Regions from separate parts of the Enterobacter sp. WI-ESBL-E8 genome, predicted to be linked through region 1. Evidence: predicted binding sites of a transcription regulator. Region 1 holds the regulator's gene; each other region holds the start of a gene.

Region 1 (9,840 bases):
AAAATGGCGCGGAGATCGTTGTCCACATGGGTATCGATACCGTTGCGCTGAACGGTCAGGGCTTTACTCGCCTGGTGGAAGAGGGCGCTGAAGTTGTGGCTGGTCAGCCGGTTCTGGAAATGGATCTGGACTTCCTGAACGCCAACGCGCGCTCCATGATAAGCCCGGTGGTTTGCAGCAACATCGATGACTTCAGTGGCCTGGTCATTCAGGCGAAAGGTCAGGTTGTTGCGGGTCAAACGCCTCTGTATGAGATTAAAGGCAAGTAATCGCTCCTGAGTAGAGTCATGCCTTAAGCGGCGGGGGTTATCCTCCGCCGCTTTTTTTTGCAGCAAATGCCCCCATTATTTTCTTCAGAGCCGTTTTAAGGGTTGTCACTACGTCCGGCTTATAAGATCATATGCCGTTATACGTTGTTTACGCTTTGAGGAATCCACGATGAGTGAGGCAGAAGCCCGCCCGAGTAACTTTATTCGTCAGATCATCGATGAAGATCTGGCCAGTGGTAAGCACACCACAATTCATACCCGTTTCCCGCCGGAGCCGAACGGCTACCTGCATATCGGGCATGCAAAATCTATCTGCCTGAACTTTGGCATTGCCCAGGACTATCAGGGACAGTGCAACCTGCGTTTCGATGACACCAACCCAGTAAAAGAAGACATCGAATACGTTGAGTCCATTAAGAACGACGTGCAATGGCTGGGCTTCAACTGGTCTGGCGATATCTGCTACTCCTCTGACTATTTTGATCAGCTGTACGCCTATGCGGTGGAGCTTATCAACAAAGGTCTGGCGTATGTCGACGAGCTGTCTGCTGACGAGATCCGTGAATACCGCGGTACGCTGACCGCACCGGGTAAAAACAGCCCGTTCCGCGATCGCAGCGTTGAAGAGAACCTGGCGCTGTTTGAAAAAATGCGTGCCGGTGGCTTCGAAGAGGGCAAAGCCTGCCTGCGCGCCAAAATCGATATGGCGTCTCCGTTCATCGTGATGCGCGATCCGGTGCTGTACCGCATTAAATTTGCTGAACACCACCAGACCGGTAACAAGTGGTGCATCTACCCGATGTACGACTTCACCCATTGCATCAGCGATGCGCTGGAAGGCATCACCCACTCCCTGTGTACGCTGGAGTTCCAGGACAACCGTCGTCTGTACGACTGGGTACTGGATAACATCACCATTCCCGTGCATCCGCGTCAGTACGAGTTCTCTCGTCTGAATCTGGAATACACCGTGATGTCCAAGCGTAAGCTGAACTTGCTGGTGACCGACAAGCACGTTGAGGGCTGGGACGACCCGCGTATGCCGACCATCTCTGGTCTGCGTCGTCGTGGTTATACTGCCGCGTCTATTCGTGAGTTCTGCAAACGTATCGGCGTGACCAAGCAGGACAACACCATTGAAATAGCTTCTCTGGAATCCTGCATTCGCGAAGACCTCAACGAAAACGCACCGCGTGCGATGGCGGTCATCGACCCGGTGAAGCTGGTTATCGAGAACTATCCGCAGGGTGAAAGCGAGCTGGTCTCCATGCCTAACCATCCGAATAAACCGGAAATGGGCAGCCGCGACGTGCCGTTCAGCGGTGAAATCTGGATCGACCGTGCTGACTTCCGCGAAGAAGCCAACAAGCAGTACAAGCGTCTGGTGTTGGGTAAAGAGGTGCGTCTGCGTAATGCCTACGTCATCAAGGCAGAGCGCGTAGAGAAAGACGCGGAAGGTAACATCACCACCATCTTCTGTTCATATGACGCTGAAACGCTGAGTAAAGATCCGGCGGACGGCCGCAAGGTGAAAGGCGTTATTCACTGGGTGAGCGCATCCCACGCGCTGCCGGTGGAAATTCGTCTGTACGATCGTCTGTTCAGCGTGCCTAACCCGGGTGCTGCTGAAGACTTCCTGGCGACCATCAACCCGGAATCTCTGGTGATCAAGCAGGGTTATGCGGAGCCTTCCCTGAAAGCCGCTGAAGCGGGTAAAGCGTTCCAGTTCGAGCGTGAAGGTTACTTCTGCCTGGACAGCCGTTACAGCACGGCGGAAAAACCGGTATTTAACCGTACCGTGGGTCTGCGTGATACCTGGACCAAAATCGGCGAATAATAACGCTGCATTGGTCAATGAGAGACAAACGCCGCTTATTGCGGCGTTTTTTTATTTAACGATCATATCGTTAAAGCAGGGGGGTAATAATATCGTGGAAAATATCAGGTCAATGTGGTGCTACTTATTTTTCTGAAAAAAGTTTGTTTTTTATCATCAATACGCAATTTGTAAAAAGTAACAGCAATTAACGATCTTACCCTCTGAAATTTAATGGCTTGCCCCGCCAAATCTCGCCCTCCGGTAAATGTTACAAAGCACTACCAATTATGTGCACTTCGTCATAATCCTGACTTTTGTCCGCTGAAAAGCATTGATAATTCGCGTCGCGAAAAATAACCTAAAGACGGTAGTTAATTCGAGGGTATTTATAACTACCCCTGACCATTTGGTCTTTTTTATTTTCGCCGTTTCAGGCGTTTTAATTCGTCAAAGAGGAATAATCTATGCGTACGTTCAGTGGCAAACGTAGTGCGCTGGCGCTGGCTATTGCCGGTGTGACAGCAATGTCGGGCCTGGTCGTTACACCAGAGGCGAAAGCCGCGGGTTTCATCGAAGATTCTACCCTCACGGGCGGTATTTATTACTGGCAGCGTGAACGTGACCGTAAAGACGTCACTGAAGACAAATACAAAACTAACCTTTCTCACTCCACCTGGAACGCCAACCTGGACTTCCAGTCGGGTTATGCCGCGGATATGTTCGGTCTGGATATTGCTGCGTTCACGGCAATCGAAATGGCGGAAAACGGCGACAGCGGCCACCCGAACGAAATTGCCTTCTCCTCCAGCAACAAAGCCTATAAAGAAGACTGGTCCGGGGATAAGAGCGGAATCAGCCTTTATAAGGCCGCAGCGAAATTTAAATACGGCCCGGTGTGGGCGCGCGGTGGCTATATTCAGCCCACCGGCCAGACGCTGTTAGCGCCGCACTGGAGCTTTATGCCAGGCACCTATCAGGGTGCAGAAGCCGGGGCTAACTTTGACTACGGTGATGCGGGTGCGTTGAGCTTCTCTTATATGTGGACCAACGAGTATAAAGCACCGTGGCATATCGAAATGGACAAGTTCTACCAGGGCGATCGTAAAACGCGGGTAGATTATCTTCATTCTCTTGGTGCTAAGTACGATTTCAAAAATAATCTGGTGCTGGAAGCGGCATTTGGTCAGGCACAAGGATACATGGACCAGTATTTTGCCAAAGCATCTTATAAGTTCGATATCGCCGGAAGCCCACTTTCGACCAGCTATCAATTCTATGGTGCGCGAGATAAAGCAGACGCACAAAATAACCTGCGTACCAACGATGAAGTGGCACTTGCCAGGGACTTATATGACGGCACGGCCTGGCTGCAAGCTTTAACCTTTGGCTACAAGATTGGCCAGGTGGATCTACGTCTTGAAGGCACGTGGGTCAAAGCTGATGGTAATCAGGGCTTCTTCTTACAGCGCATGACACCAACCTATGCATCTTCTAACGGTCGCCTGGATATCTGGTGGGATAACCGTTCTGACTTTAACGCCAATGGTGAAAAAGCAGTCTTCTTCGGGGCGATGTACGATCTCAAAAACTGGAATCTTGCAGGTTGGTCAGTGGGGGCTTCCTATGCTTACGGTTGGGATGCTAAACCAAGTAGTGCCCCAATCTACGATCAGAGCCAGCGCCTGAAGGAATCCGCCTATAGTCTGGATGCTGCGTATGTACTGCAGGATGGAAGAGCCAAGGGCACAATGTTCAAACTGCACTTCACCCAGTATGACAACCATTCTGACCTGCCTAGCTACGGTGGCGGATATAACAACATCTTCCAGGATGAACGTGACGTGAAATTCATGGTTATCGCACCGTTCACCATCTTCTGATGAATCGTCCGGCGGGTTAGCGCCCGCCGGACCGGAGACTGCACATGATGAAAAAAATTGTAATTGTCGCGCTGCTGGCGTCGGGGCTGGTGGCGTGTTCTCAGAGCCAGGCGCCTAAAGAAGATTCCCGGCTGAAGGAAGCTTATAGCGCGTGCATCAATACCGCTGAAGGCTCGCCGGAGAAAATTCAGGCCTGCCAGAGCGTGTTGAATGTGCTGAAAAAAGAGAAGGCGCATGAGCAGTTCGCAACGCAGGAAAATGTTCGCGTGATGGATTACCAGGCCTGTATCCAGGCGCGTAAAACCGGTAACGATCAGGAAGTGGCGAAGCGTTGCGACCAGATCTGGAAAGAGATCCGCAGCAATAACAGTAACTAACCTGCTGTTACCATGCCCGGTGGCGCTATGCTTACCGGGCTTTTTTATACCTGAAAACAGGCGAAAAAAAAGCCAACCTTGCGGCTGGCTCAGAGTATGAAGACTGATTATTTTGCGTCGTGCGCGTGGTCATCTTCGCGGCAGTCGCCTTCAGCGCAGTGACCGTAAAGGTACAGGCTGTGGTTGGTCAGGCGGATGCCATGACGTGCGGCGATTTCACGCTGGCGTGATTCAATGGAATCATCGCTAAATTCAATGACCTTGCCGCAATCGAGGCAGATCAGGTGATCGTGGTGCTGCTGCTGGGTCAGTTCGAAAACAGATTTACCACCTTCGAAATTATGACGGGTAACAATGCCCGCGTCATCAAACTGGTTCAGCACGCGATAGACGGTAGCCAGCCCAATCTCTTCACCCATGTCGATAAGACGTTTATAGAGGTCTTCCGCACTGACATGGTGATTGTCTGGACCCTGAAGCACTTCGAGGATTTTTAACCGAGGAAGCGTAACTTTCAGGCCAGCCTTCTTTAATGCGGTATTGTTGTCAGTCATGCGGAATCTGTCCTGTTGCTAAACGATTCACTTCTGTAGGAAGTGACAGAAAATGCACCCGGGATAATGCGTCTCATTATAGAACTGCCATGGCTAAATGAAAACTGCAAGTCTCAGGCAAAATATGCTTATAAAAACGTGGTATCACCAACAAACTTGCTCAATGGAAAACCACGTTTATCAGGGAGACATTGTACAGGTCTGGGCGAAAAAGTTAAAAGATTGTAGCGATTAATTTAATCGGTTTGACCTAGAGCATGGGCGCAGCCGCCGCTGCGCCGCGATAAAAATCAGGCGTTAAGAATATCGTCCAGGTGCAGTTCCTCACGGATCTGCTTAACCCATTTCTCAACGCGCTCTGCCGTCAGCTCTGGCTGACGGTCTTCGTCAATGGCCAGACCCACGAAATGATCGTCATCGGCCAGGCCTTTAGACGCTTCGAAGTGGTAACCGGCAGTTGGCCAGTGGCCAACGATCACGGCGCCATTCGGCTCAATGATGTCGCGGATAGTCCCCAGCGCGTCACAGAAGTACTCGGCGTAGTCTTCCTGATCGCCGCAGCCAAACAGGGCGACCAGCTTACCGTTGAAGTCGACTTCTTCCAGCGTCGGGAAGAAATCATCCCAGTCGCACTGGGCTTCACCGTAGTACCACGTTGGAATACCCAGCAGAAGAATGTCATAGCCTTCGAGATCTTCTTTGCTGCTCTTGGCGATGTCATGCACATCAGCAACGTCTTTACCGAGCTGTTTTTGAATGTTTTTTGCGATATTTTCGGTATTGCCGGTATCACTGCCAAAGAAAATGCCGATGATTGCCATGAGTAAAATAACCTCTTGAAACTTAATAGTATGGTGGCGCAATTCGGCCACGGATAAGGGCAATAATAGCAGAACTGGCAACCCTGCGGAAACAGCTATCGCGCAGGACTGCACTCCGTGCTACATGAAAAGGGCGATAAAGGGGATTTTCAGACTTATGCCTGGCTGCGTAACGTCTCAAGCTGGGCGATCAACATCTCTTCAATGAGCTCGCTGCGGCTGATATTTCGCGCGTCAGCCAGCTCGTTAAGCGCATCGACGGCGTCGGCGTTAAGCTTCAGTTCGACACGCTTAAGCCCACGATTTTTATCGCGTTTAAGCTGGTTGCGTTTATTGATACGCAGCTGTTCATCGCGCGAAAGCGGATTCGTCTTGGGTCGTCCCGGTCGACGTTCATTCGCGAACAGATCTAGTGTCGTACGGTCCGTTTGTTCTTTGGCCATGATTCTGAGACTTCGGGGGAAACACGCCGCCCTGCTAATGCCCGGGCGATAAGCGCGCCATCATACATCACCAAAAACGGCACGCCAACGACTGGAAGCCCGCAGCCTTCCAGTCGCTCTCTTTTTAATCAATTCGCAGTATCAGCGAGATAGCGGCGAATGGCGCGCAGCACGGCGTCAGGTTTTTCTGCATGAACCCAGTGTCCGGCCCCGGCAATCACGTGGGCGCGCGCCTGCGGGAATTGTGCCAGCAAGGTGTCGCGGTACGCGTCGGTAACATAAGGAGAGTTACCGCCACGAATGAAGAGGGTAGGGTGTGGCCAGGCAGGTACCGTTTCCCAGCCAACGATATTGTTGTACTGCTCCCAGAGCACCGGCACGTTAAAACGCCATTTTCCGTCAACAAACGACTTCAGCAGGAATTGCACAACGCCTTCTTCATCAAGATGGTCACTCATGACCGCAGCCGCCTGCTGGCGGGTCGCGACACCCGCTTCAGTGACCGCATTGATGGCGGCAAAAATCTCGTCGTGTCGGCGGACGTCATAATCCACGGGCGCAACATCAATTACCACCAGGCCGTTAATACGCTCCGGCGCAAGCGCCGTCAGGGCCATCACCGCTTTGCCGCCCATTGAATGCCCGATGAGCGTCACCTTCTGCAGGCCGTTGGCGTCCAGCGTATCCAGCAGATCCTGTGCCATCGCGGCATAGGTCATCTCGTCTGAACGCCCGGAAAGACCGTGATTGCGCATATCGACCTGTAAAATATCGTGATCGGTAACCAGATCGCGCGCCAGCACGCCCAGGTTATCCAGGCTGCCAAAAAGCCCGTGAACCAGTACGATGGGAGAATTATTGTTCGGCGATTGTGCAGTTTGCGCTCGGGTATTCAATTTCATGGCAAAGTTCTTTTTTTACGTATGTCAGGTTAGGGTATCATGTTGACCATTCTGCCGCCCGGCTGCAAGGTTCCAGTTTAATCTGACTTTTGCTGCCAACCAGGTTTGACGCTATCCGCTGTTGGGATTTGACCCTATAATCCCAATGACTTGTATTCAGATAAGAAATCGCACTGGATTAAGATGAAAACAATCGAAGTTGATGACGAACTCTATCAGTATATTGCCAGCCAGACGCGGCATATCGGGGAGAGCGCGTCCGACATTTTACGGCGCATGCTTAAAATTTCCGCCGCTTCACAGCCTGCTACCCCAGTCACCAAAGATGTCGTGTCTCAGCCGAGCGTTGTTGCACAGGCTAAACCTGCCGTGACACCGGCAAAAGATAAAGTGCGCGCGATGCGCGAGCTGCTGCTGTCCGATGAATATGCGGAGCAGAAAAAGGCGGTTAACCGCTTTATGCTGGTGCTGTCTACACTTTATTCACTGGATAACAAGGCGTTTGCTGAAGCGACCGAGTCGCTGCACGGTCGTACTCGCGTCTATTTCGCGGGTGACGAGCAGACGCTGCTGCAAAATGGCAACCAAACCAAACCTAAACATGTCCCAGGCACCCCGTACTGGGTGATCACCAATACCAATACGGGCCGCAAGTGCAGCATGGTTGAACATATCATGCAGTCCATGCAGTTCCCGGCGGAATTGATTGAAAAGGTTTGCGGTACAATTTAACCCTTGCATCAGAAGGACCCGGTAATGGCAAATCACAGCCGTGCAGGCCAACCTGCACAACAAAGCGATTTGATTAACGTCGCTCAGCTGACCGCGCAGTATTACGTGCTGAAACCGGTCGTGGGCAACGCAGAACACGCAGTGAAGTTTGGTACATCTGGTCACCGCGGCAGCGCGGCGCGCCACAGCTTTAACGAACCGCACATTCTGGCCATTGCTCAGGCCATTGCGGAAGAGCGCGCTAAAAACGGCGTTACCGGTCCATGCTACGTGGGCAAAGACACCCATGCGCTGTCTGAACCGGCGTTCATCTCTGTTGTGGAAGTGCTGGCCGCAAACGGCGTTGATGTGATTGTTCAGGAGAACAACGGTTTCACCCCAACGCCTGCGGTGTCGAACGCTATCCTGGTGCACAACAAAAAAGGTGGCGCGCTGGCTGACGGGATCGTTATCACGCCATCCCATAACCCACCGGAAGACGGCGGCATCAAATACAACCCACCTAACGGTGGCCCGGCAGACACCAACGTCACCAAAGTGGTGGAAGACCGTGCAAATGCCCTGCTGGCTGACGATCTGAAAGGCGTGAAGCGCATCTCCCTGGATGCCGCCATGGCGTCCGGCCACGTGAAAGAGCAGGATCTGGTTCAGCCTTTCGTGGAAGGACTGGCGGATATCGTTGATATGGCGGCGATTCAGAAAGCCGGCCTGAAGCTGGGTGTGGATCCGCTGGGCGGCTCCGGTATTGAATACTGGAAACGTATCGCCGAGCATTACAAGCTGAATCTGACCATCGTGAACGATCACGTCGATCAGACCTTCCGCTTTATGCACCTCGATAAAGACGGCGCGATCCGTATGGACTGCTCCTCCGAGTGCGCCATGGCGGGCCTGCTGGCGCTGCGCGATAAATTCGACCTGGCGTTTGCTAACGACCCGGATTATGACCGTCACGGAATCGTCACCCCTGCCGGGCTGATGAACCCGAACCACTATCTGGCGGTCGCAATTAACTACCTCTTCCAGCACCGTCCGCAGTGGGGCAAAGAGGTTGCTGTCGGTAAGACGCTGGTCTCTTCAGCCATGATCGACCGCGTGGTCGACGCGCTGGGTCGCAAGCTGGTGGAAGTGCCGGTTGGCTTTAAATGGTTTGTTGACGGTCTGCACGACGGCAGCTTCGGCTTCGGTGGTGAAGAGAGCGCCGGTGCGTCATTCCTGCGCTTCGACGGCACGCCATGGTCAACCGATAAAGACGGCATCATCATGTGCCTGCTGGCGGCGGAGATCACCGCGGTCACCGGTAAGAACCCGCAGGAACATTACAATGAGCTGGCGGAGCGTTTTGGTGCGCCAAGCTATAACCGTATTCAGGCTAGCGCGACGTCAGCCCAGAAAGCGGCCCTGTCCAAACTCTCTCCGGAAATGGTCAGCGCAAGCACCCTGGCGGGTGACCCGATCACCGCGCGTCTGACGGCGGCACCGGGCAACGGCGCATCCATTGGCGGTCTGAAAGTGATGACCGATAACGGCTGGTTCGCTGCGCGTCCATCCGGTACGGAAGATGCGTATAAAATCTATTGCGAAAGCTTCCTCGGCGCTGAGCATCGCCAGCAGATTGAGAAAGAAGCGGTAGAGATTGTCAGCGAAGTGCTGAAAAACGCGTAAGTGCGGTTTGTGTGCCGGGCGGCACTGCGTTTGTCCGGCCTACAACAGCGATCGTAGGCCCGGTAAGCGCTAGCGCCACCGGGCTTTTTTTAACTATGCTTATTCTTCAATTCAAATCTCGGCGATACCAGACCGTACAGCGTCCAGCCCATAAAGGTCACCATCGCGCCATACAGCATCGCCTCCTGGCCGGATGAGTAGAGCGCATAGAAGCTGTAAATCGCCCCAATCAGCGCCACGATATTCGCCGCACGCGCCTTGCGTGGATCCACCTTCGCGACTTTCTGAATAATCACCAGCGCCGCCATCGACAGAATATATGGAATGATATTCGTCACTACCGCCAGGTTGACCAGCACGTTGAACTGGCTGTTCAGC
Region 2 (9,840 bases), 2.9 Mb from region 1:
GCAGATCCTGCACCTTATCGCCATTTTCAAACGCGATGTTATAGACCTGGCCGTCGCGACGGACGTTCACTTCCACGCGTTTGGACAGGGCGTTGACGACGGAAATGCCCACGCCGTGTAAGCCACCGGAGAACTGGTAGTTTTTGTTGGAGAACTTACCGCCCGCATGCAGGCGACAGAGGATCAGCTCGACGGCTGGCACACCCTCTTCCGGGTGGATATCCACCGGCATGCCGCGCCCGTCGTCGATGACTTCCAGCGACTGATCGGCATGCAGGATAACGTCAACGCGTTTGGCATGGCCAGCCAGCGCTTCGTCCACACTGTTATCAATAACTTCCTGGCCCAGATGGTTTGGGCGCGTCGTATCGGTGTACATCCCCGGGCGGCGGCGAACCGGCTCAAGCCCGGTGAGGACCTCAATGGCATCAGCGTTGTAGGTTTGCGTCATGATTTAAACTAGCAATTCGCATTGATTGTCAGTGGCTGTGCAGTCCAAGAAAATCGACAATCTGGGTGAAATGATTCTCAAAGCCCGTGAAAGCATGGTTTCCGCCCTCTTCTATAGTCTGGCGGCAGGATGCGTAATACGCCACTGCCTGGCGGTAATCCAGCACTTCATCTCCCGTCTGTTGCAGCAGCCAGATGAGATCCGGTGCCTCAAGCGGGTCGACCTGCATAACTTTGAGATCGTAAATATGGCGTGACTCTAGCACATATTGCTGGCCGGTGTAGGGGTTCTCGTTTTCGCCAAGAAAGTCCCGCAGCAGCTCAAACGGCCGTACCGCCGGATTAACCACAACGGCGGGCAGCATAAAGCATTGCGAGAGCCAGGTGGCGTAGTACCCGCCCAGCGATGAGCCGACCACACCGAATGATTCTCCGCCGTGCCCGAGCACGATAGATTCCAGCATCTCCGCGGCCTGAGCCGGGTAAGGCGGCAGCTGCGGGATGATCATCTCAACGTCGGGGTGATGCTCGCTCAGCCACTGGCGAAACTGTGTCGCTTTTGCGGAGCGCGGCGAGCTGTTGAATCCGTGCAGATAAAGGAGCGTAGACATCAATAGCCTTCTGAAGCGGTGTCCGGGCGGAACTGTGCGCCGGTTAAACGACAGACTTCCGTGGTCAGCGTGCCATCGGCATGCAGTTCCAGCCAGCGCCAGCCTGGCGCGATGGTATCCAGCGTAAAGTTGGCACAGTGCGGCTTAAACTGAACGCAGGTCGACGGCGTCGCCAGCATCCGACGTCCGTTCCAGTCGAGATCCTGTTCCTGATGAATATGTCCACACAGCAGATTTTTCACCCGCGGAAACTTTGCCAGCACGCGATCCAGCGCCGCGGAGTTGCGCAGGCTGTGTTGATCGAGCCAGCTGCACCCGGCTGGCAGAGGATGATGATGAAGCAGCAACAGCGTATGACGTTCAGGTTCAGCAGCCAGTTTGGTCTCCAGCCAGTCGAGTTGAAACTCGCTTAACTCACCGTGCGGGACGCCAAACACCTGGCTGTCCAGCAGCAGGATCTGCCACTGTTCGCCCGCAAAAACGCATTTCGCCGGAGAGATCCCCGCATCCTGGAGGGAACTGTACATCGCAGGCTGGAAATCATGGTTTCCTGGCAGCCAGACGCAAGGTACGCTAAAGCTCGCGATGCCTTCAGCAAAATGCTGGTAGGCCGCGGAGGATTGATCCTGCGCCAGATCGCCGGTTGCGACAATCAGATCGCATACACGATTTTCAGCGTGAATGGCGCTCAGTACCGCCTGATAACTCTCCCAGGTGTTGACCCCCAGTAGCGTCTCATGCTTTTCGGCAAAAAGGTGGGTATCGGTGATTTGTAATATCCTGACTGGCGCCCCACCAGCAACAGTCAGGTTCAACAGGCTTTCCAAATGGTGTCCTTAGGTAGGTTTATGACGCTAACAAACCGGAATCGCCATTGCTCCATGTGCTAAACAATATCTTAGCCAGTCGGCTAAAAACTGGTTAATTTGATGCTTTTCGTCGCGTTGATGCAACTTTTTATTCGGGTAATCATACCGCGCCTTGAAGCGAAAGATCTGCTGGCTTGAACACACTTCAGCGACCATCGCATCGTGGTAGAGGCGGACCGTCATCGACGGCAGGCTCCAGTAGCTAATGCTGGGTGCCGTTTGCTCAATCTCCACCAGCGTAGTGTAGCGCGTTGATTCTGTTATGGTTAACCGATACTGCGCGTTGCTCACCTGATAGCTTACCGTTTCGCCGGGTGCGTCGTTTTTCGGCAGCAGGCGGCGCAATTGTGCGAAATTGGTTTCGCACAGGCGCATCATTTCTGGGAAGTCAGGCGTATAGCGCTTCATTTTTTCCACTCGTTTCGTAATGTCTGATAATGCAGCTGTAGCCATTGCAGGGCGATGACAGACGCTGCGTTGTCGATTTTCCCCTCTTCTACCCACTGGTAAGCCTGCTCCCGGCTCACCACATGAACCCGAATATCTTCGTTTTCATCAGCCAGACCGTGGATCCCTTCCGCCGTCGTGGCGTCCACTTCACCCACCATAATGGACAAGCGCTCGCTGGTGCCTCCCGGGCTTGCAAGATAGCTCAGCACCGGTTTTGTGCGGCCCACCACCAGCCCCGCCTCTTCCAGCGCCTCGCGCCGGGCGACGTCTTCGACCGACTCACCTTCTTCGATCATCCCGGCCACCATCTCCAGCAGCCACGGGCTCTCGCTCACGTCATAAGCGGCTATGCGGATCTGTTCCACCAGCACAACTTCATCGCGCACTGGGTCAAAGGGTAGCAAGACTGCCGCATGCCCGCGCTCAAAAATTTCGCGTCTGATTTCGCCGCTCATTTCACCGTTAAACAGGCGATGCCTGAAACGGTAAAGTTCCATTGAAAAAAAACCGCTATAAAGCGTTTCTCGTGCAATAATTTCTACATCGTTTTTGGCGAATGTCACGGGCAACTTTTCTGGTTTTTGCATGAGTCGAGTCCTGGTAGCAATGGTGATGAAATTGTGAATTTCAAGGCTGTTTGGCTGCCGTTTGTAAGGCTATATGATAGATTGGTGCAAATTACCGCCAGATGGCACGTAACGCCAACCTTTTGGTGTGGATGATTCTGTTAGAATCGGCAATTATTTTTTAATTAGATCAGCGCTAATACTGCTTCACAACAAGGAATGCAAATGAAGAAATTGCTCCCCATCCTTATCGGCCTGAGCCTGACGGGCTTCAGTGCAATGAGCCAGGCGGAAAACCTGTTACAGGTCTACCAGCAGGCACGTCTGGGCAACCCTGATTTACGTAAATCAGCGGCCGATCGTGATGCTGCGTTTGAAAAGATTAACGAAGCGCGTAGCCCATTGCTGCCACAGTTAGGTTTAGGTGCAGATTATACCTACAGCAACGGTTTCCGCGACGCTAACGGCGTTAACTCCAATGCTACCAGCGCCTCACTGCAATTAACACAGACGCTGTTTGATATGTCCAAATGGCGCGCCCTGACCCTGCAGGAAAAGAGCGCGGGTATCCAGGATGTGACCTATCAGACCGACCAGCAAACGCTGATCCTGAACACTGCCACGGCTTACTTTAACGTGCTGAGCGCGATTGACGCGCTCTCCTACACCGAAGCGCAGAAACAGGCTATTTACCGTCAGTTAGATCAAACCACCCAGCGTTTCAACGTGGGTCTGGTGGCGATCACCGACGTGCAGAACGCCCGTTCACAGTACGACACCGTTCTGGCCAACGAAGTGACCGCGCGTAACAACCTCGATAACGCGCTGGAATCCCTGCGCCAGGTCACCGGGAATTACTATCCTGAACTGGCGTCCCTGAACGTGGACAGCTTCAAAACGGATAAACCGCAGGCGGTTAACGCCCTGCTGAAAGAAGCGGAAAACCGCAACCTGACCTTGCTGCAGGCGCGTCTGAGCCAGGACCTGGCCCGCGAGCAAATTCGTCAGGCGCAGGACGGCCATCTGCCAACCCTGAGCCTGAGCGCGTCTACCGGTGTTTCTGATACTACCTATAGCGGCTCTAAAACCAACACAGCCCAGTATGACGACAGCAACCAGGGCCAGAACAAAGTCGGCCTGAGCTTCTCCCTGCCGCTGTACCAGGGCGGTCAGGTCAACTCCCAGGTGAAACAGGCGCAGTACAACTTTGTTGGCGCGAGCGAGCAACTGGAAAGCGCTCACCGCAATGTGGTGCAGACCGTGCGTTCTTCCTTCAACAACGTAAACGCTTCGATCAGCAGCATCAACGCCTATAAACAGGCCGTTGTGTCTGCACAGAGTTCCCTGGATGCGATGGAAGCGGGCTACTCCGTCGGTACACGTACCATCGTTGACGTGCTGGACGCGACCACCACGCTTTATAACGCTAAACAGCAGCTCTCCAGCGCGCGATACCAGTACCTGATTAACCAGCTGAACATCAAACAGGCTCTGGGTACGCTGAACGAGCAAGACCTGCAGATGCTGAACAGCGCGCTGGGTAAACCGGTCTCCACCTCTCCGGACAGCGTTGCACCGGAGAACCCGGAGCAGGTTGCCGCCGTAGATAACTTCAACGGTGACAGCAATACCCCTGCTGCACAGCCAGCTGCTGCGCGTACCACTGCGCCTGCCAGCAAAGGCAATAATCCGTTCCGTAACTAAACATTGCCCGATGGCGCTTCGCTTATCGGGCCTACTTGATCGTAGGCCGGGTAAGCGCAGCGCCACCCGGCGCAAAATCACACCCGAACGTAAGCCAACGTAAAGATCCCCCTGATTCCGCCCCTCTTCGCTTCATTTTCAACCACTCATCCTCTATCCTGAGCGTTATTACCACTGGGTCCTGGAAGACAAATATGAAACGGACAAAAACGATGAATCACGCGTCGTTCCGCAAAAGCTGGAACGCACGTCACCTCACCCCTGTTGCACTGGCGGTCACCGCCGTCTTTATGCTGGCAGGCTGTGAGCAAAGCGACGAAACGGTCTCGATGTATCAAAACGCAGACGACTGCTCTGCCGCAACCGGTAAAGCTGCCGAATGTAAGACGGCCTACACCAGCGCGCTGAAAGAAGCGGAACGTACCGCACCGAAATATGCTTCGCGCGAAGACTGCGTGGCGGAATTTGGCGAAGGCCAGTGCCAGCAGGCTCCTGCTCAGGCAGGCATGGCGCCGGAAAACCAGGCGCAGGCGCAGTCCAGCGGCAGCTTCTGGATGCCGCTGATGGCGGGCTACATGATGGGCCGAATGATGAGCGGCGGCGCGGGCTACCAGCAGCAGCCGCTGTTTAGCTCCAAAAACCCAAACAGCCCGGCATACGGTAAATACACAGACGCCACCGGTAAAAACTACGGTGCAGCAACGCCTGGCCGTACCACGACCGTGCCTAAAACGGCGATGGCACCTAAGCCAGCAACCACCAGCACCATCACCCGCGGTGGCTTTGGTGAATCTGTGGCGAAACAAACCACCATGCAGCGCAGCGCGACCGGGTCTTCGACTCGCTCAATGGGCGGCTGATTATGGAACGAGTCAGTATTGTCGAGCGCCCGGACTGGCGTGAAAAAGCCACCGAATACGGTTTTAACTTCCACACCATGTACGGCGAGCCGTACTGGTGTGAAGACGCCTATTACAAGCTCACGCTGGCCCAGGTTGAAAAACTGGAAGAGGTCACCGCTGAATTGCATCAGATGTGCCTGAAGGTCGTGGAAAAGGTTATCGACAGCGATGAGCTGATGACCAAATTCCGCATTCCGAAGCACACCTGGAGCTTTGTACGCCAGTCGTGGAAAACGAACCAACCTTCACTTTACTCTCGCCTCGATCTCGCCTGGGATGGCGTGGGTGAACCTAAGCTCCTGGAAAATAACGCCGATACGCCAACCTCCCTGTACGAAGCGGCGTTCTTCCAGTGGATCTGGCTGGAAGACCAGGCCAATGCCGGAAACCTGCCGGAAGGCAGTGACCAGTTCAACAGCCTGCAGGAAAAGCTGATTGAGCGTTTTGCCGAGCTGCACGAACAGCATGGCTTCAACCTGCTGCATCTCGCCTGCTGCCGCGATACGGAAGAAGACCGCGGAACGGTTCAGTATCTGCAGGATTGCGCCGCCGAAGCGGAGGTAGCGACCGAGTTCCTCTATATCGAGGATATCGGCCTGGGTGAAAAAGGTCAGTTTACGGATATGCAGGATCAGGTCATCAGCAACCTGTTCAAGCTCTACCCGTGGGAATATATGCTGCGTGAGATGTTCTCCACCAAGCTGGAAGATGCTGGCGTGCGCTGGCTGGAACCGGCCTGGAAGAGCATTATCTCCAACAAAGCCCTGCTGCCAATGCTGTGGAAGATGTTCCCGAACCACCCGAACCTGCTGCCAGCCTACTTTGCGGAAGACGATTTCCCAGAAATGGAAAAATACGTCGTTAAGCCGATTTTCTCCCGCGAAGGCGCAAACGTGTCGATCATCGAAAACGGTAAGACGCTGGAAGCGGTTGAAGGGCCTTACGGCGAGGAAGGCATGATCGTCCAGGAATTTTATCAACTGCCGAAATTTGGCGACAGCTATACGCTGATTGGCAGCTGGCTCATCAACGATCAACCTGCCGGGATTGGCATCCGCGAAGATCGCGCGCTGATCACGCAGGATCTGTCACGCTTCTATCCGCACATCTTTGTGGAGTAAGATCTGCCGGGTGGCGGCTTCGCCTGACCCGGCCTACGGTTTTGTAGGCCCGGTAAGCGTAGCGCCACCGGGCATGTTTTCACCCTACCTGCACCGACAACATACTCAAACTCCCCATCTCAATTCCGTCGACCGGGATCGTCACCGGTTCCTGACCATCCCACGCGCCAAGAACGTACAGCAGCGGCAGGAAGTGCTCCGGCGTCGGGTTAGAGAGCGAACCGCCCTCGTGCTCCAGATAGTTCACCAGCGGATGATGTTCGAACGGGCCCTGCCAGGTCAGGTTCGCTTTTACGTAGTCGTTAAAAGAGGTTGCCCACGGGTACGGGGTATTTTCACCGTGCCAGCGCGCCGTGCGGAGGTTATGCACCACGTTGCCGCTCGCCACCAGCATAATGCCTTCATCACGAAGCGATGCCAGCTTACGGCCCATCTCCATGTGCCATGCCGCGGGTTTGGTGCTGTCGATACTCAACTGCACCATCGGGATATCCGCTTCAGGATACATTTTGATCAGCACGCCCCACGAGCCATGGTCAAAGCCCCAGGCTTCTTTATCCAGCGCGACCGGGACAGGTGCCAGCAAATCCACCAGCTTCTGCGCCAGTTCGGGCGAGCCGGGGGCCGGATAATGCGTATCATACAGCGCCTGCGGGAAACCACCGAAATCATGAATGGTTTTTGGCGTTTCCATCGCGGTTACGCCCGTCCCACGGGTAAACCAGTGCGCAGACACCACCACGATTGCTTTTGGACGCGGCAGCGTCTCGCCCAGATGATGCCATGCGCGGGTATAGACGTTGTCTTCCAGAACATTCATTGGGCTACCGTGGCCTAAAAACAGGGCTGGCATACGGGAAGAAGTCATGGTGATATCCTTACAGAAGGTGTCAATTTAATGGTGCTACATTACGCCCAATCGGGCAAAGATGAACGCAGATAAGCGTGAAGATCATCATCAGGAAATTTGAATGTAAGGAATGTGTAAAACGGAGCTCCCTCTCTCGCTTTGCACACAATGAATCATTACTATTAATGAGAATCATTATCATAAGGAGCAATGCATGTCAGTCCCCTTGATCCTGACCATACTGGCGGGCGCCGCGACCTTCATCGGTGCGATCCTCGGCGTGCTTGGCCAGAAGCCATCTAACCGCGTACTGGCCTTTTCACTGGGCTTTGCTGCCGGGATCATGCTGCTCATCTCCCTGATGGAGATGCTCCCTGCCGCACTGGGTACAGAAGGCATGTCTCCGCTGCTGGGTTACGGCATGTTTGTCTTTGGCCTGCTGGGATACTTTGCCCTCGACCGTATGCTACCGCACGCGCACCCGCAGGATTTAATGCAGAAAAACGTAACGCCCATGCCGCGGAATATTAAGCGAACAGCGGTTCTGCTGACGCTGGGCATCAGCCTGCATAACTTCCCGGAAGGGGTCGCCACCTACGTGACGGCCAGCAGCAATCTGGAAATGGGCTTTGGCATCGCGTTGGCGGTCGCCTTACACAATATTCCTGAAGGACTGGCCGTCGCCGGGCCGGTTTACGCCGCCACCGGCTCAAAGCGCACCGCCGTGTTCTGGGCAGGGATATCAGGGATGGCAGAAATTCTCGGCGGCGTGCTGGCCTGGCTGATCCTGGGTAGCCTGGTCTCCCCCGTTGTGATGGCAGCCATCATGGCAGCGGTAGCCGGGATTATGGTCGCGCTTTCGGTAGATGAGCTGATGCCGCTGGCAAAAGAGATCGACCCTAATAACAACCCCAGCTATGGCGTGCTGTGCGGCATGTCCGTAATGGGATTCAGCCTCGTCTTGTTACAATCGGCGGGTATTGGCTGAACGGTTGCGCTCCCCTTATTAAGGGAGCGCAATTTTTTCTAATGTCAGTGAATGCCAACTATCAGTATTAATGATACAAAGTCCGGCACCATACTTTCTGAACACCATAGAATTCACTTAAGAAATATTATTTATAACTATTTTCCGTAAAACAATTACCACTCCGTGTATTAAAAAAAACTCAAAAGGTTGATGTTAATCACTATTTAAACCTAGCCTCTGGCTTTATAGAAAAGGTATCCATCCCTCTCATAATCTCAAAAAATATATTAACCACATCTAAATCGCTCATTAAGAAATGCTCACGAGATAATCCATATTGTGGTTGATATATTTCGACCGCTTTAATGAAATAAATGTGTTGCAATATTAATTCATTAAACTTATTGCGCCATCCAATCTTAGATAAAGGATTATATCTTCATGTTTAACAAGACTATTCTGGCAGTTGCGACAACGGCACTGCTTTCTGGCCTGTCATTTACTGCTGTGGCGGCAGATAACCAGGGCTCAGGGAAGATCACGTTTACCGGTGAGGTGATCAGTGCGCCTTGCTCTATCACCCCGGGAGATGAAAATCAGACCATTGAATTAGGCGAAGTCGCGGATAGCGTGCTGAACAGCGGTAAAAACTCGCTGCCGGTTGACGTAAATATCCACCTGCAGGATTGCATTCTCTCTACAACGACCGGGCAAACCACCACCACGATCGACAAAGTGAAGGTCACCTTTGCCTCCGCAAGTACCGATTCGACTGACACCAGCCTGATGAAAAACACCCTCGATGGCAACATTGGCGGTGCAACAGGTGTAGGCATTCGCTTGCTGGACAGCGGCAGCAATAAAGTCACGCTGGGTAAACCGATTGAAGTGTCATTCCCAACCACAAATGCCTATCAGGAACTGAACTTCAAAGCCCGTATGGAGCCCGTGTCCGGCAGCACGGCTACCCCGGGTAACGTTCAGGCCCAGGCGAACTATATTCTTGAATACAAGTAATTTGATTGTCGTCTGAAAACGTAGCCGATGAAGGACTCATCGGCTTTTATGCATTCTTTTTAAAAGCGAAACGGATTTATGCTAAAACACTCAGCGCATCAACTCTCTCGCCTCTCTGCTTTTATTAAGCATTCGCTGAGTGCCACACTTTACTCAGCATTATTCGTGTTGCCAGTTTCCGCGGTTGAATTCAACACAGATATGATTGACGTTGAAGACCGAAGTAATATCGATATTTCCCAGTTCGAGAAAAAAGGCCACATCGCGCCGGGTAGCTATCTGGTCCGCATTCAGGTGAATAAAAACACGTTGCCTCAATCCGCAACAATG
Region 3 (9,840 bases), 1.7 Mb from region 1:
ACTTAATTCATGGCGAGCTAATTGCATTTCTGTACTATATTAAACTTTGTAATGTATGGTAAACACAGCCTAATTAAGAGTTTTCTTAGACCACAGACAAGGGTATGCTTATTTATATCGAACACAGGAAGTGTATTTCGGTCGACTTAGGTCACTGCAGGAATTGTATTTCTGCCTTTTTCTTCGCATTTGCCTGGTGCTCAGGTTAAGCAACGGACATCACGTCCCACAGTCAATAAGGATATGAGTATGGCTACCCAAACGATGATGCAAAAACTTAACGCGCAGATGAACCTTGAGTTCTACGCCTCGAATCTGCACCTTCACTTAAGCGCATGGTGCGCCGAGAATAGCCTTACGGGCTCTGCCACATTCTTTCGCTCTCAGGCGCAAAGTAACGTCACTCACATGATGCGCGTCTTTAACTTCCTTAAGGCCTCAGGAGCAAATCCTGTCGTTAAAGCCCTTGATGGAATTAATGAAAGCTACTCCTCTCTGGAAGAGCTGTTCCAGAAAACGCTTGAAGAGTATGAACAACGCTGCAGCACGCTCAGCAAACTGGCCGATGAAGCCAGAGCGCAGCAGGACATGACCACCCTCACGTTCTTACGTGATATGGACAAAGAGCAGCAGCAGGACGGCATGCTGCTGAAGACGCTGGCGGATGAGATTCATCATGCGCAGCAGGCGGGTTTATGCCCTGAGCAAACCGACCGTCATCTGCTCGACATTGTGGCGGTGCAACACCACTGAGTTTTTAATCTGCTCCAACCGGGCTGAGGGTTTCCCAGAAATTTATTAATCTGAAGCGATGAACTTTGTATCAGGCAAGTGAATAACTTACAGCGATGACCTGGACCGGCTGTAAATCGCCGAAGCGTTTCCGTAGGGCCGGGGCGAGGCGCAGGGATGCGCCGAGAGGGCGTGGCCTGCAGGGATGCAGGCTCATGCCCGACCCGATAGCCTGAAGGAATAAGCTGAGGGCACCGCGAAGCGGCGATTTACCGCCGGAAGCCCGGGTCGCCAGGGTGGTGGCGATTGAGCCACCCTGGCACGTTCACAGGTCATGTCGTTACAGAGTAGCAACGAACATAAAGTGAACGGAATGACCACCAGAGCCGTATGTTCCCCCTCACCCCAGCCCTCTCCCTCAAGGGCGAGGGGGCCGTCTGAGCAGGCATTATTTTATGGGGATCCCTCAGCCCACCGGAGGCTGGACTCCCTTTCCTATCTCCAACCTCCTGCTTTTGCTGAAATTTAACAAATCAGATCTTGCTCCCAATGATTAACCCTACAACGTGTAATGATTTATTTAATTACATAATCATTGACGAGGGAGCATCATGATCACCATTGAGTTTGTTGTCATTCTCCTCTGCCTGCTGACGGGTACACGTTTCGGCGGGATGGGGCTTGGGTTAATAAGCGGTATTGGTCTTTTTATTTTATGTTTTGTCTTTGGCCTGCAGCCAGGCAAGCCGCCGGTCGACGTTATGCTGACTATTCTCGCGGTGATTGGCTGCGCGGCTACCCTGCAAACGGCGGGCGGCCTCAACGTCATGATGCAGTTTGCCGAACGTCTGCTGCGCAAACACCCGCAGCACATCACCCTGCTCGCCCCGTTCACCACCTGGATGCTGACCTTCCTGTGCGGGACAGGGCACGTGGTGTACACCATGTTCCCCATCATTGCAGATATCGCGCTGAAAAAAGGGATCCGCCCGGAGCGCCCAATGGCCGTGGCATCGGTGGCATCGCAGATGGCGATTACGGCCTCCCCCGTTTCCGTTGCCGTCGTGTCGCTGGTCTCCATCCTGGCGGCCCAGCATGGGATCGGTCACGCGTGGGGGATACTTGAAATACTCGCCGTGTCGGTTCCCGCTTCACTGTTCGGCGTGGCCATTGCGGCCCTGTGGAGCTTGCGCCGCGGAAAAGACCTGGCTGACGACACAGAGTTTCAGGAAAAGCTGAAAGATCCAAAGCAGCGCGAGTTTATCTATGGCGGAACGGAGACGTTAATGGATCAACGCTTCCCAAAACAGGCCTACTGGTCCACGTGGATTTTCTTTGCCGGTATTGCCGTGGTCGTTCTGCTGGGGGCATTTCCTGAACTGCGCCCCGCCTTTGAACTGAAAGGCAAAATGACGGCGCTGTCGATGAACCTTGTCATCCAGATGATGATGCTGATTGCGGGCGCCGTGATGCTGATGGCCTGCAGGGTCAATGCGTCCGCGATTTCTAACGGCGCGGTATTCAAGGCTGGAATGGTCGCGATCTTCTCGGTGTTCGGCGTGGCGTGGATGAGCGATACCTTTTTCCAGGCGCATCTCGACGAGCTAAAGCTGGCGCTGGAAGGCGTGGTGAAAAGCCACCCGTGGACGTATGCGATTGTCCTGTTTCTGGTGTCTAAACTGGTGAACAGCCAGGCGGCTGCGCTGACGGCCGTTGCGCCGATGGGCCTTATGCTGGGTATCGATCCGAAAATGCTGATCGCCTTTTTCCCGGCCTCATACGGCTATTTTGTCCTGCCGACCTATCCGAGCGATTTGGCCTGCATCGGCTTTGACCGTTCAGGCACCACCCGCATCGGCAAATTTATCATCAACCACAGCTTTATTTTGCCGGGGCTGATTGGGGTAAGCTGCGCGTGCGCGGCGAGCTACCTGCTGGTCCAGACGTTCTTTTAGCGGCATCAACGGGCGACACGTGCCGTCGCCCATTTCCCGCGTTAGTGGGACTCACCCTGCGGCGTGAATCGCAGCTCAATCAGCGCGATGGCTTTCTGGATCGCACGAAGCGTAACCGGGTCAGCGGCAGCAGGATGGCTGGCGAAATCGATGTTTTTCAGCTGCGTAGACATCTTCTCGCGCACTTCAACCGGCGCAATCACGTCCAGAACATCAAGGATTTGTTTGATAACCAGCTGGCATGCAACAACGTCAGACACCAGCTCCTGATCGGCGCTCAGGTTTTGTGACATGGGGCGTTCTCCTTATTTAAAGGCGGCCATAGTAGCAAAACGCAGCCCCTTTCATCTCCCCTTCGTCGTCTGCAGAGACAAAAAAACCTGCCGAAGCAGGTTTTTTTATCAGAACATGGCGCCCGGCGGCACGTCTTTGAACGTGCGGCAGTAATTGGCCCACATGCTTTTCAGGATTTTGCGCAGTTTCACGATGAGGCTCCATTAACTTGTTATACAACTTTATTATCAACGTGCCTATAATATGACCACTATCACAAAAATCAATATTTTTGTGACATTCATCACAATTTTTCTCAGGGTGTAGCCTGAAAGCGTTCATCTCTGACCCGTTGCAAAGAGTGAGGGCAGAATGTCCGGCTATTCCAGGCATTGCAGCGGGCATCTGCGGGTACGATATCGTATTTCCATCCACTCAGAGCGAACCATGAAAAGAGTCATTGTAGCCGGCATGCTCCTGCTGCTCGCAGGATGCAGTATTAACCGCCAGGCTGAAGTCAGCAGCCTCGACGCGCCGAACGGCATCGTCCGCCTCGACTACGGCCAGGCAGTGCTGCAAAATGCGTATTCCGATGAGTATGTGAATAACGGAACGGCGGCAAAAGCGTGTCAGAGTATGGGGTATGCCACAGCATCAGCCTATGGTCAGCCCATTAAAACCTGCACCCTGACCAGCGGCGCGTTGTGTCTGAACGAGAGCGTGACCATCCAGTATAAATGTATGGGGTACGCCGTTAACCCTAAGTCAAATAATCCGTGGTATTGATCGAGGCTGCCAGCGCTTGCTGGCACTTTATACCCGTCATACTTCACGTTGCCTGTGCGTTGGCTGCACTCGTTCACCCCGGTCACTTACTTATGTAAGCTCCCGGGGATTCACTCCCTTGCCGCCTGCATGCAACCTGAATTATTTAGGGTATATTTATTACGAACAAAAACAATTCTCATTAATATATATAAATATCGCCAATGCGTTTTATTCCCATTCGTATTTTAAATAAAGAAATAAATATTTTACGTTTTGCAAATAATTAAATAACAAATTATAGTGTCGCTCATTGTGAACCAGAAATAATAAACCGGAGCGCCACCATGCTGAAAACTGAAATGATCGACAAGCTCAACGCACAAATGAACCTTGAGCTTTTTTCGTCTCTCCTCTACCAGCAGATGAGCGCCTGGTGCAGCTACCACAGCTTCGAAGGCGCAGCCGCGTTTCTGCGTCGTCACGCTCAGGAAGAGATGACCCACATGCAGCGTCTGTTTGATTATCTGACAGATACGGGCAGCCTGCCGCGCATTGAAACCGTGACATCCCCTTTTGCTGAATATAATTCTCTCGATGAACTGTTCCGCGCCACCTACGAGCACGAGCAGCTGATCACGCAGAAAATTAACGAACTGGTTCATGCCGCTATGACCAGCCAGGATTATCCAACCTTTAATTTCCTGCAGTGGTACGTCGCAGAACAGCACGAAGAAGAGAAGCTGTTTAAATCCGTTCTGGATAAATTATCTCTGGTCGGTAAATCAGGCGAAGGTCTTTACTTTATTGATAAAGAACTTTCCACTCTCGACACGCAGAATTAATATCAATGCGGTGCTGGTTTCCGGCACCGCGTTAATTTACCTTCCCCCCGCATCAAAACCCGCATTTTTCCCTGAACGCCTTGTTTACGTCACGCCTGACCTTCGCCCCACGTCGGACTGGCGGCAGCGCAATGCGTAAACCTTACATTACACCCCTTGTAACGGTGGTTTGACGAATTGCCGCTTTTCCCTTACTCTGCGCCGCAGATTTTGTCGCGATGTAGAGTCGTTGTAGAGGAAAGCGTGAAAAACAGAACCCTGGGAAGTATTTTTATCGTCGCCGGAACGACAATTGGCGCAGGAATGCTGGCAATGCCCCTGGCGGCCGCAGGCGTGGGATTTGGCATGACCCTGCTGCTGCTGGGTACGCTCTGGGCCTTGATGTGTTACACCGCCCTGCTGCTGCTTGAGGTTTACCAGCACGTGCCCGCCGACACCGGCCTGGGTTCACTTGCGGCGCGCTACCTGGGACGTTACGGCCAGTGGATAACCGGCTTTAGCATGATGTTCCTGATGTATGCCCTGACCGCCGCCTACATCAGCGGCGCCGGGGAATTGATCGCCTCCAGCGTTAATGACTGGTTCGGCTCTGACATTACCCCTGCGACGGGGGCTATCTTCTTTGCGCTCATCGGCGGCGGCGTGGTCTGCGTGGGAACATCGCTTGTCGATCTGTTTAACCGTTTTCTGTTCAGCGCCAAAATTCTGTTCCTGATTGTCATGCTGGTCCTGCTGGCGCCGCACGTGCACAAGGTCAACCTGCTAACGCTGCCGCTGGAAAAAGGGCTGGCGCTTTCCGCCATCCCGGTCATCTTCACCTCGTTTGGCTTCCACGGCAGCGTGCCGAGCATCGTCAGCTATATGAACGGCGATATTCGCAAGCTGCGCCGCGTCTTTGTTATCGGCAGCGCGATCCCGCTGATCGCCTATATTTTCTGGCAGCTGGTCACGCTGGGCAGCATTGACTCTTCAACCTTTATTGGGCTGATGGCACAGCACGCTGGCCTGAACGGTTTTCTGCTGGCCCTGCGCGAGGTCGTCACCTCCCCGCACGTTGAGCTGGCGGTACACCTGTTTGCCGACCTGGCGCTGGCGACCTCGTTCCTGGGCGTGGCGCTTGGCCTGTTCGATTACCTGGCCGATCTGTTCCAGCGTCGCAATACCGCCGCAGGACGCTTACAGACCGGGGCAATCACCTTCCTGCCGCCGCTGGCATTCGCACTGTTTTATCCGCGCGGGTTTGTGATGGCCCTGGGATACGCAGGGGTGGCGCTGTCGGTCCTTGCTCTGCTCCTCCCTTCCTTGCTGGCATGGAAGAGCCGCCAGCAGCATCCGCAGCAGGGATACCGCGTGGCGGGGGGAAAACCGCTGCTGTGCATTGTGTTTGCCTGTGGAGTGGTGATTATTCTGGTGCAGGTGTTGATTGCAGCGGGAATGCTGCCGGAAGTGGGTTAAATAAAAAAGGGGCTATCATCAGCCCCTTTTTTATCAGTGCAAACAGCAGCTCTTAAACTTCTTCCCGCTGCCGCAAGGACACGGATCGTTACGCCCAACCTTGGTGCCGTTCACCGTCGGTTTCTTCACTTCCGGCTGCTGCGGGTTGTTGACCCAGTATTGATATAAACGCAGTGCCGCAGGCTGGATGCTCTCGATGCTGGCGATATACTCCTCTTCGGACAGTTCATCCAGCTTTTCGCTGTTATCTTCCGTACCGTGCAGCGCAATCACATCAAGATCGGCCTTCAGCGCTTCCGGCAAGGCTGACCAGTCCGTCAACGCCACGCCGCGCATGTAGCCGTAGCACCACTCTTCCACAACGGTATAGCTTTCATCGTCTACGTCGTTATATCCAAACATCGGTTCAAACTGATCCGGATATTCGCTCAGGCGCTCGGCAATATCGTTCATGTGCTTAAAGCAGAGATCGATAAAACGGTTCATCTCACGATCGTTTTTCCAGCGTGGAATGTATTTCTCGCCACCCCATACCGCCACCAGCCAGGCATCTGGCTCAACGACAACGGGGCCGGAAAGCACTGCGGTGAGCATGCCGTCCAGCTCGGACACGTCAATAACGGACGCATCATCATGACCGTAAGACATTAACGTCTCTTCAAGCCACGCCATTTCGCTTTCATTTAATGGGCCTTCAGTCATCGCTGACACTCCTGATAAAAAGGAAACGATCCTAACACATATCTCCCGCCTCTACGGGCGGAAGTTTAGGTCTTTATTGCTGCAAAAACGTGCAAATCGTGACCTTTGCACAACTTATGGGCTTTATTGTTAACGATATGTGATCTCCGCTGTAATTTCTTCTCCTCCCGCAGGGCGGCATAACGCGGCGCTCTATACTCAAACAGGTCACAGGCCCGTCAATGGGTTAACCATTCTGGCAACGTTTTTGCTTGCTGTTCTTCGCGCGATGCTGCGCAGGGAAACCTCGCCGTAATATGCAGGATGCCGTCTGTATCTTGTTCGTTTAGTGCATTTTGTTCTTGTTCACGTTTTGGATTGGCTGCGCCGTCGGGCGTTTGGGTTTACGCCGTGGTGCAAAAACCTCTTTGCTAAGGAACATAATAATGTCGCTGAAATTTATCAGAACTCCTCTTTCTCTCGTGTTGGCCGGCTGCCTGGTGACGGCGTTTTCCGCCAGGGCCGATATTGTGATTGGCGTGGCCGGGCCGTTCACGGGTCCTAATGCCACCTATGGCGATCAGTACTGGCACGGCGCAACGCAGGCCGCTGAAGACATTAACGCTGCCGGCGGCATTAACGGTGAGAAGATCAAACTGGTTCAGGGCGATGACGCCTGCGAGCCTAAGCAGGCCGTGGCCGTCGCCAACCGTTTAGTTGACCAGGATAAAGTCAACGCCGTGGTCGGCCATTTCTGCTCCTCTTCCACGATGCCCGCCTCCGAGGTTTACAGCGATGCGGGGATCATCGCCATCACCCCCGGCTCGACCAACCCGCTGATTACCGAACGCGGCATGAGCGACATGTTCCGCATGTGCGGCCGCGATGACCAGCAGGGACAGGTTGCCAGCGACTTCATCATCGACAAGCTGAAAGCCAAACGCGTGGTCATCATTCACGATAAAGACACCTATGGACAAGGCCTGGCTGACGCCACCAAAGCGGCGCTGGCGAAACGCGGGGTTCAGGATGTGATGTACGAGGGTCTCTCGCGCGGTGAAAAAGATTTCAACGCGCTGGTCACCAAAATTGGCGCACAAAAACCGGACGTGGTGTTCTTCGGCGGGTGTCACCCTGAAGCCGGCCCGCTGGTTCGACAGATGCGTGAACAGGGCGTACAGGCGAAATTCTTCTCCGGGGACTGTATCGTCAACGAAGAGATGGTCACCGCCGCGGGCGGCCCGCAGTACACCAACGGCATTTACATGACCTTCGGTAAAGATCCGCGCCTGATCCCGGACGGTAAAGCGGTTATCGAGAAATTCCGCGCCGGTAAATTCGAGCCGGAAGGTTACACCCTCTACTCCTATGCTTCCGTACAGGCGATTGCAGCGGCCTTCAAGGCCACCGGCGGCAAGGATTCAGCCAAAGCCAGCGAGTGGCTGAAAGCCAACTCCGTCGACACGGTAATGGGCAAAAAAGCCTGGGACAGCAAAGGCGACCTGAAGGTCTCTGACTATGTGGTTTACCAGTGGGACGACAAAGGAAAATATAAGGAAGTGCAGTAACGGGACGGAGTCACGCTCAACGTCGGCGGGCCTGCCTGCCGGCGCGTAATAAACATCAGGCTGCGCGGCTCGCGCAGCCTATAAAACGAGCGCGCTAAAATGAGTACATTCTTCCTGCAACAGTTAATTAATGGCTTAACGCTGGGCTCCGTCTACGGCCTGATCGCCATCGGCTACACCATGGTGTACGGCATTATCGGCATGATTAATTTCGCCCACGGCGAAGTGTATATGATTTCCGCCTATCTCTGCGCCATTGGCCTGGCGCTGCTCTCTTTCTTCGGCCTGCAGTCGTTCCCGCTGCTGATCCTCGGGACGCTGGTATTCACCATTGTGGTAACCGGGGTGTACGGCTGGACCATCGAGCGTATCGCCTACAAGCCGCTGCGAAACTCCACGCGCCTGGCGCCGCTTATCTCCGCCATCGGGATGTCGCTTATCCTGCAAAACTACGCGCAGCTGAGCCAGGGCCCGCGCCAGCAGGGGGTGCCAACCATGCTGGACGGCGTTATTCGTCTGCATCTGGGCGACGGGTTCGTTCAGATAACCTACACCAAAGTGTTTATTCTGCTCGCCTCGTTTGCCGGCATGCTGGTGCTCACCTGGATAATCAACCATACCCGGCTGGGGCGGATGTGCCGCGCGGTGCAGCAGGACCGAAAAATGGCCTCCATTCTGGGCATTAACACCGACCGGATCATCTCGCTGGTCTTTGTCATCGGCGCGGCGATGGCCGGCCTGGCGGGTGTGCTGATCACCATGAATTACGGCACCTTTGATTTCTACGTCGGGTTTGTGATCGGCATAAAAGCTTTTACGGCGGCGGTACTGGGCGGCATCGGTTCTCTGCCCGGCGCAATGCTCGGCGGCCTTATCCTCGGCGTGGCGGAAGCGCAGTTCTCGGGCATGGTGAACTCCGACTATAAGGATGTCTTCTCGTTTGGGCTGCTGGTGATGATCCTGATTTTCCGTCCCCAGGGGCTGCTTGGGCGCCCAATTGTGGCCAAAGTGTGAGGGAGAACGACATGGTATCGCACACTTTTTCGCTTAGACGCTGCATTCTGGACGCGATTTTCTCCGGGCTGATTGCGCTAATTATCTTCGGCCCCATTGCGGGCGTGGTGCTGGACGGGTACAGCTTTAACTTCGCCGGCCAGCGCCTGGCCTGGATGGTCGGCATTGTGATGCTGGGGCGTTTTCTGCTGAGCGCTTTTTTAGGTACCCCTGCCGGCGCCCGTTTCCAGGCGCGCTTCGAGGCCGATAGCGCAGGCGTGTATGTCCGGCCACCGGAATACAAAAGCCGCATGCGCTGGATTATTCCTCTGGTGATTACCCTTGCGGTTTGCTTCCCGTTTGTCGCCACCAAATATGTGCTGACCGTCGCCATCCTCGGGCTGATCTACGTGCTTCTGGGTCTCGGGCTGAACATCGTCGTGGGTCTGGCCGGTCTGCTGGACCTGGGATACGTCGCTTTCTACGCGATTGGCGCTTACGGCCTGGCGCTGGGGTACCAGTATCTCGGCTTGGGCTTCTGGAGCATGCTGCCGCTGGCGGCAATCATGGCCG

What was found. Region 1 encodes Fur, which represses iron uptake genes when iron is present. Its sites were predicted from a motif close to ATAATAATGAGAACNACTATCAA; they were not measured.
Region 2: a site for Fur is predicted at 7,703-7,725, ahead of zupT (zinc transporter ZupT). Genes of this name have one in related genera too.
Region 3: a site for Fur is predicted at 3,912-3,934, ahead of ftnA (non-heme ferritin). Genes of this name have one in related genera too.

What each region holds. Positions count from the first base shown of each region.
Region 1 is NZ_JBRWXJ010000001.1:1,371,154-1,380,993, forward strand. Features, by position in the region: gene nagE (N-acetylglucosamine-specific PTS transporter subunit IIBC) at 1-269, shown strand, start outside; gene glnS (glutamine--tRNA ligase) at 439-2,106, shown strand; gene chiP (chitoporin ChiP) at 2,553-3,968, shown strand; gene chiQ (ChiQ/YbfN family lipoprotein) at 4,016-4,345, shown strand; gene fur (ferric iron uptake transcriptional regulator) at 4,453-4,899, opposite strand; gene fldA (flavodoxin FldA) at 5,190-5,720, opposite strand; gene ybfE (LexA regulated protein) at 5,876-6,163, opposite strand; gene ybfF (esterase) at 6,292-7,065, opposite strand; gene seqA (replication initiation negative regulator SeqA) at 7,249-7,797, shown strand; gene pgm (phosphoglucomutase (alpha-D-glucose-1,6-bisphosphate-dependent)) at 7,822-9,462, shown strand; gene potE (putrescine-ornithine antiporter) at 9,552-9,840, opposite strand, start outside.
Region 2 is NZ_JBRWXJ010000001.1:4,227,931-4,237,770, forward strand. Features, by position in the region: gene parE (DNA topoisomerase IV subunit B) at 1-451, opposite strand, end outside; gene yqiA (esterase YqiA) at 480-1,061, opposite strand; gene cpdA (3',5'-cyclic-AMP phosphodiesterase) at 1,061-1,888, opposite strand; gene ACWHWP_RS20025 (DUF1249 family protein) at 1,916-2,338, opposite strand; gene nudF (ADP-ribose diphosphatase) at 2,335-2,967, opposite strand; gene tolC (outer membrane channel protein TolC) at 3,172-4,650, shown strand; gene ACWHWP_RS20040 (DUF1190 family protein) at 4,845-5,510, shown strand; gene ACWHWP_RS20045 (glutathionylspermidine synthase family protein) at 5,513-6,673, shown strand; gene ygiD (4,5-DOPA-extradiol-dioxygenase) at 6,753-7,541, opposite strand; gene zupT (zinc transporter ZupT) at 7,738-8,511, shown strand; gene ACWHWP_RS20060 (fimbrial-like protein) at 8,935-9,510, shown strand; gene ACWHWP_RS20065 (fimbria/pilus outer membrane usher protein) at 9,589-9,840, shown strand, end outside.
Region 3 is NZ_JBRWXJ010000001.1:3,051,855-3,061,694, forward strand. Features, by position in the region: gene ACWHWP_RS14520 (non-heme ferritin-like protein) at 250-753, shown strand; gene ACWHWP_RS14525 (anaerobic C4-dicarboxylate transporter) at 1,344-2,687, shown strand; gene ACWHWP_RS14530 (DUF2766 family protein) at 2,729-2,980, opposite strand; gene azuC (stress response protein AzuC) at 3,089-3,172, opposite strand; gene yecR (YecR family lipoprotein) at 3,408-3,746, shown strand; gene ftnA (non-heme ferritin) at 4,073-4,570, shown strand; gene tyrP (tyrosine transporter TyrP) at 4,814-6,025, shown strand; gene ACWHWP_RS14555 (YecA/YgfB family protein) at 6,059-6,727, opposite strand; gene ACWHWP_RS14560 (branched-chain amino acid ABC transporter substrate-binding protein) at 7,153-8,274, shown strand; gene ACWHWP_RS14565 (ABC transporter permease subunit) at 8,374-9,288, shown strand; gene livM (high-affinity branched-chain amino acid ABC transporter permease LivM) at 9,300-9,840, shown strand, end outside.